Regions from separate parts of the Bacillus haynesii genome, predicted to be linked through region 2. Evidence: predicted binding sites of a transcription regulator. Region 2 holds the regulator's gene; the other holds the start of a gene.
The links. Region 2 encodes LexA, which represses DNA repair genes until DNA is damaged. Its sites were predicted from a motif close to CGAACATATGTTCG; they were not measured.
Positions count from the first base shown of each region.

Region 1 (3,639 bases), 120 kb from region 2:
AATGATGAAAAAAGGAGAAACCTTTCAAAAGAATATCACCGATCAATCGCAAATTGATTTACGGATCGGATATGCGCCGGGCGTTGAAATTAAAATCAACGGAGAAGTTCTTTCTTACAAGCTCGATCCTAAGACTGTGATGACACAAAACATAACGATTCAAAATAAAAAGGAGGAAAAGTCATCTTAATTGCACAGATGACTTTTTCTTGCGTTCATCATCATTAGTAAAACATACATATATGGAGGAACCTTTATGTTTAATTTACCGAATAAAATCACGCTTTCTAGAATCGCATTAATTCCTGTTTTTATGGTCATCATGCTTGTGCCGTTTCAGTGGGGGGCTGTCTCCTTCGGCAGCGAGTCGATTCCGGTCACCCATTTGATCGGCGCACTGCTGTTTATTTTTGCTTCCGTCACAGATTGGGTTGACGGCTATTATGCAAGAAAACTGAACCTTGTGACAAACTTTGGGAAATTCCTTGACCCGCTTGCAGACAAGCTGCTCGTGTCTTCCGCTTTGATTATTCTGGTGCATTACCATCTTGCTCCGGCCTGGATGGCCATTGTCATTATCAGCCGGGAATTTGCCGTAACGGGATTGCGGCTCGTCCTTGCGGGAACGGGGGAAGTCGTCGCAGCCAACATGCTTGGAAAAGTGAAAACATGGGCTCAAATTATCGCCATCTCTGCCCTGTTGCTTCACAATCTTCCATTTGAGCTTGTATCCTTCCCGTTCGGCTCTCTTGCTTTATGGGTGGCTGTCTTTTTCACAGTCGTATCAGGATGGGATTATTTCGCTAAAAACTGGGATGCTTTAAAAACATCGAACTAAACGTGGGGAAGTGGAAACAATGAAGTTGGAAAGAAAAGCGGAAATTATCGCTGTCGGTTCTGAGCTTCTGCTCGGACAAATCGTTAATACAAATGCTCAGTTTATCAGCAGGCATTTGGCTGAAATCGGCATTAACGTCTTTTATCACACGGCGGTGGGAGACAATCCGGAACGCCTTAAACAAGTTATTCAGACAGCACAGCAAAGGTCTGACTTCATCATTTTTTCAGGAGGCCTCGGACCGACGAAAGACGATTTGACAAAAGAAACGATCGCTGAAGTTGTCGGGCGCCCTCTTAAGCTTGACGATGAAGCCTTCGAATCGATTCAGGATTACTTCAAAAAAACGAACCGGGAGATGTCGCCGAACAACCGCAAACAGGCGCTGATCCTCGAAGGCTCCGACGTTCTGCCGAACCGCTTCGGGATGGCTCCGGGAATGCTGCTTGAGCATGAAGCGCGCTTTTATATGCTTCTGCCGGGACCTCCGAAAGAGCTGGAGCCGATGTTTGAAAACGAAGCGAAGCCGCTCATTTTGGAAAAGCTCGGCTCGAGGGAAAAGATCGTGTCAAGGGTGCTGCGGTTCTTCGGCATCGGGGAATCCCAGCTTGAAACCGATTTGGAAGATCTCATTGATGCGCAGACTAATCCGACAATCGCCCCGCTTGCGGCAGACGGGGAAGTCACGCTCAGGCTCACGGCAAAGCATGCGGATCCGGCGGAGACAAACCGCTTGTTAAAAGAAACGGAAGACCGCATCCTGGAGCGGGTCGGAGAGTTCTTTTACGGGTATGATGATACATCCCTCGCAGAAGAGCTTGCGAAAGCATGCAGGAGCAAGGGAATGACCCTGGCTGCTGCGGAAAGCTTTACAGGCGGGCTTTTTTCCAGCTGGCTGACGGAAATGAGCGGCGCTTCTGAATACTTCAAAGGCGGCGCCGTCTGCTACACTAACGAATTGAAAGTGTCAGCGGCCGGCGTTTCGGAAGACACGCTGCAGCGCTACGGTGCGGTCAGCGCGCAATGCGCAAAAGAACTCGCCGCAGGCATCAGAGTCAAAACAGGAAGCGATATCGGCATCAGCTTCACTGGAGTAGCCGGGCCGAATACGCAAGAAGGCCATCCGGCAGGAAAGGTGTTTATCGGCATCTCCGTGAAGGACCAGGCTGAAGAAGCGTTCGAATTTCAGTTCGCCGGATCCAGATCTGCGGTGCGGAAACGTTCTGCCAAATACGGCTGCCATCTGTTGCTGAAAATGATGGAAAAATAAGCGAAAAACGGATTTTCGGAATATCTTTCTTATGAAAAAGGTCATTCCATTTTAGGAGATCGATTTTTTCCTCTTAAAAAAATCGAATATGCGTTCGCTTTTTTCTTGGCAAATCCGCGTAAACAAGGTATAGTAGATATAGCGGAAGTGATAAAGGAGGAAAATAGAATGAGTGATCGTCAGGCAGCCTTAGATATGGCGCTTAAACAAATAGAAAAGCAGTTTGGTAAAGGTTCGATTATGAAACTCGGCGAACAAACTGAAACGAGAATTTCAACAGTTCCGAGCGGTTCTTTAGCGCTCGATACGGCTCTTGGAGTGGGCGGATACCCGCGCGGCCGGATTATCGAAGTATACGGGCCTGAAAGCTCCGGTAAAACGACGGTGGCGCTTCATGCGATTGCCGAAGTTCAGCAGCAGGGCGGACAGGCGGCATTCATCGACGCCGAACACGCGCTCGACCCCGTCTATGCGCAAAAGCTGGGTGTCGACATTGATGAGCTTTTGCTGTCACAGCCTGATACGGGCGAGCAGGCGCTCGAAATCGCCGAAGCCCTTGTCAGAAGCGGAGCGGTGGATATCGTTGTCATCGACTCAGTGGCAGCGCTTGTGCCGAAAGCTGAAATCGAAGGAGACATGGGGGATTCCCACGTCGGTTTGCAGGCCAGACTGATGTCTCAGGCGCTTCGTAAGCTTTCCGGAGCAATCAATAAATCGAAGACCATCGCGATCTTTATTAACCAGATTCGTGAAAAAGTCGGCGTCATGTTTGGAAATCCTGAGACGACACCAGGCGGAAGAGCGTTGAAATTCTACTCTTCTGTCCGCCTGGAAGTGCGCCGTGCAGAGCAGCTGAAACAAGGCAACGATGTCATGGGGAACAAGACGAAAATCAAAGTCGTGAAAAACAAAGTGGCACCTCCATTCCGGACAGCCGAAGTGGACATTATGTACGGGGAAGGGATTTCAAAAGAAGGGGAAATCATCGACCTCGGAACAGAGCTTGACATCGTTCAAAAGAGCGGTGCATGGTACTCTTATCAGGAGGAACGTCTTGGACAAGGCCGTGAAAACGCCAAACAGTTCCTGAAAGAAAACAAGGACATCCTTTTGATGATTCAAGAGCAGATCCGGGAGCACTACGGTTTGGATACTGGAGGCGTTGCTCCTGCTCAGGAAGACGATGCCCAAGCTCAGGAAGAACTCGAATTTTAATCATGAAACATGTGAAAGGCTGCCGGCCCGAACGGCAGCCTTTTCCTTTAATCTGCGCATTTAGGCGCAGCTCCTCTATCCACCCTCTTCATCCCGGCGGTTTGAAAAGGCGTTTAATCCAGAAACGTTAAGACCGTAAGCTTGACAAGTATTTCCCACACAATTACAATGAAATTGTATCACTTGTTTTTCTTAACATGATTGATAAACATTTAAACTTGACAAGGGCTGTGAAGCCGCTTCACTCCCTGTGAAGGTTCTGTATGTTGAGAAGAAGTACAATGTACATGCCGACACTTACTTTTAGCAAGACAAG
Region 1 covers NZ_CP059494.1:1,227,074-1,230,712, reverse strand. Annotated here, with positions in the region: gene H2R00_RS06050 (helix-turn-helix domain-containing protein) at 1-190, shown strand, start outside; gene pgsA (CDP-diacylglycerol--glycerol-3-phosphate 3-phosphatidyltransferase) at 257-838, shown strand; gene H2R00_RS06040 (competence/damage-inducible protein A) at 858-2,108, shown strand; gene recA (recombinase RecA) at 2,277-3,323, shown strand.
Region 1: the regulator LexA is predicted to act here: its motif matches at 2,192-2,205, upstream of recA (recombinase RecA).

Region 2 (3,639 bases):
ATTTCTGAAAGAGGCGCTTCGATTCGCTCTCTCCCGCCGCCTTCATTGCGGTGTTTCAGGTTCCTCTCCGGGCGGTAGCCGTTTTCGACCGCCTTCTTCATTCCCCGTTTAATCTTCAAGTTATGTATTTTCCGCTGGTATTCCTCAACAATGCCGACAATCTCCAAAACCATCGAGTCCGCTTCGGAAAGCTCAAGCTTTCCGCGGTGAGCCAGCGTGTAGATTTGAACGCCTTCTTTATATAAACAGTGAAGAAGGGCAATTTTGGCATTCCCTCTGCCAAGCCGCGTATCATCCTGTATTAAAACCGCGTCAATATCTGATGTTTTGATTTCCTCGAGCAGATCGAAGACGCCGTCGCGGTCCATTTCATATCCGCTCGCCTGCTCGGAAATGACGTTCACGACGTTCATCCCGTGTTCGGCGGCAAGCGACTGAAGCTCTTCTTCCTGCCGCTTTAATGAGGTTTCCTGCTGCTCCTTCGCAGTGCTTACCCTGGTGTAAATAATCGCATTCATGGAAATCCCCTCAATCTTTTATTCTACAACTGCAAGCTGATATTGATCGGAGTGCTGTTTGGCTAACGGCAGGATCAAGACATCACCTGGCTTAATGACAGAGGTCGGCAGATTGTTTTTATCGGCGACCCACTCAATGAATTTTTGTTTGTCTGCGGGTTTTCCGCCTTTGATCCGGTCGGCCAGCTCCCACAATGTATCGCCATCTTGCACTTCTATTTTAACATATTGCTTTCTTTCTTCGATTTTACCGGCAAAAGACACAAACAGAATACAGCAGCTGATCACAGCAGTAAACAGACTGACAAAAATCAATGATTCACTTTTCATATCCATCACCCCAGAATGTTTGTTCGGTTTTATGATTTCAGTATACATACGAACAAATGTTTCTGTCAATTGTTTTTTTCGAACCTATGTTTGTACTCAAAGGAAAAACATGCTATAATCTAGCTAAAATCGACGTTTTGAGGTGCAAAAAATGACGAAGCTATCAAAAAGACAACTTGATATTTTGCGTTTCATTAAAGAAGAAGTGAAGCGCAAAGGCTATCCGCCTTCCGTCAGGGAGATCGGAGAAGCGGTCGGCCTGGCGTCAAGTTCGACGGTACACGGCCACTTGGCAAGGCTTGAAACGAAGGGATTGATCAGAAGGGATCCGACGAAGCCGAGAGCGATCGAAATTCTCGATACAGAGGAAGAAATTCACATTCCGAAAAACCAGGTTGTCAATGTTCCGGTCATCGGAAAGGTGACGGCCGGTACACCGATTACCGCAGTCGAAAACATTGAGGAATACTTTCCGCTTCCCGACCGCCTGGTGCCGCCGGATGAGCACGTCTTCATGCTGGAGATCATGGGAGAAAGCATGATCGATGCCGGAATTCTTGATCAAGATTATGTGATCGTCAAGCAGCAGAACACCGCAAACAACGGAGATATCGTCGTTGCGATGACCGAAGACGACGAAGCGACTGTTAAGCGGTTTTACAAAGAAGAAACCCATATCCGCCTTCAGCCGGAAAACCCGACGATGGAGCCGATCATCCTTCAGAATGTGACGATTCTCGGAAAAGTCATCGGCGTTTTCCGCACCGTTCATTAAAAATCGGACTCATCAGCAAAACCGCCGACCGGCGGTTTTTTTTCACGAAAAAACAGGCTCACATCCATTTGGCAATGAAGGATGCGAACCTGAAACAGAGGGATTGATAATATGCTTACATTACCATTATCCCCCATAAAGGTTTTTACGTCAACAAAAAATGTTTCCCTAAGGAAATATTTTTGTTGTTTGCCTGTTATTGAACGATAAACAAAATTCTGGTCCCGTCGGCGTAACCGCTCAGCCTGTTCCCGACCCAGGAGCCGGCTCCGCGGTTATCCGATGAGCTTACATATCTGACCGACGCTCCTTTGCCACCTTCTTCACACATGGCCATCGGCCATTCATCACGGTCAAAGCCCGGCTTAGTCGGAATCCCCTTCAATGATTCCTGGCGGCGCTTATCCGCTCCCGATCTTTCAATCGTGCAGACATCTGAATGCCCCGCTTTGATTGCATCGCTTATATGAGCGCCGGTTTCTGGATAGCGCGATGCCGGAAAATACAATATGTCATCATACCTTGCAGCACCTTCGGCTTGCTGAGGAGAATATGCGGCGCCTCCCGAAAGCCCAAGCAGTACCAATGCGGAAAACAGCAGATGAACCGCCCATTTTTTGATCATGACAAAAACAACCTCCCCTTGTATATGCTGGTTTCATTAACAGATTAAGAGAGAATTGTTTTTGCTTTTCGGGTTCTTTGTGAAAAAGACGTTTAGATTGTGTAAATGAACGTTTAGACGAAAATCTCTCCGGTGTTTGCATTTCTGCTCCGTCATAACCTTGAAAAAGCTCGATTTCGAGCTTTTTTAAACTGCACGTACTTTTGGCATCCGCTCTAAACGTCAACACGGCTGCCGTCAGTATACATGCGGCAGCCGGATACGCAACGTATTTTCAGAAAATGATTCATTCCCCCAACAAAAAAACAGGCGGCAAATCCGCCTGTTCATACGGCAACTTCAAATGTCAGCTTGTCGCCGTGCTTATAGTCAATTAATTTAAAATCATCGATTGTAAAGTCATAAAAGTTTTTGATGTCCGGGTTGATCCACAGCTTAGGCGCTTCATACTGCTCGCGTTTCATCTGAATGTTTAAATTGTCGATGTGACGGGTATAGATGTGGCAGTCACCTATATTGAAGATGTATTCGCCCAGCTCATAACCGAGGACCTGAGCGATCATGCGCTGCAAGACATTATATTGGAACACGTTGAACGGGTTGCCGAGCGCCATGTCATTGCTTCTCGCTCTTACTTCCAAAGAAAGCTTTCCTTCCTTCACATACCATTGCGTTTCATAGACGCAGGGCGTCAAGGCCATGCCGTCCAAGTCATCGGGATTCCACAGCATGGTCAAATGCCTGCGTGAAGACGGGTTATGCTGCAACTGATGGAGTAAATAGTCCACTTGATCGACTTTCTGACCGTTAACCGCTCTATTTTTCTTCCCTAATTGATAGCCGTACGCTGCTCCGATTGTGCCGTCTTCAAGCCGCCATTGATCCCAAATATGAACCCCCATATCGTTCAGAACTTGAACATCATTGGATTTCAGCTGCCAAATCCAAAGCAGCTCTTTAATGGCCGTTTTCCACGCCACCTTCTTCGTCGTCAAAATCGGCACTTCTGAATTGTCAAACCGCATTTTTTCGCTCATGATGCTCAGCGTATGAGCCGGCGTTCCGTCTGAATCCCACTTCGTCCGAACCTGATATTCTTCATCGGAGATCCCTGATTCAATAATTTTTTGAATGATTGCATTGTATTGCTGGTCATAATGGCTCATCTAATCCTCTCCTCTTTCCACATGATATGTATAAAATGAGTTTTTTTCAAGGTTTAAGATCATGTGCGGGTTTGATAAATCTCCAATGCTTTCTTAAGCACATTTTTATCGTATCCTGAGACATCATGGATTTTCTCAGTCCAGCCTTCAATTGTGTCCGGCTTCGCTTCTCTGTATAATCCTTGGCTCGTGCTAAGATATATGTCCCAGCCGCTGAATTCCCAA
Region 2 covers NZ_CP059494.1:1,105,700-1,109,338, forward strand. Annotated here, with positions in the region: gene H2R00_RS05355 (YneB family resolvase-like protein) at 1-518, opposite strand, end outside; gene yneA (cell division suppressor protein YneA) at 537-848, opposite strand; gene lexA (transcriptional repressor LexA) at 1,000-1,623, shown strand; gene H2R00_RS05370 (NucA/NucB deoxyribonuclease domain-containing protein) at 1,820-2,248, opposite strand; gene H2R00_RS05375 (thymidylate synthase) at 2,575-3,414, opposite strand; gene H2R00_RS05380 (hypothetical protein) at 3,474-3,639, opposite strand, start outside.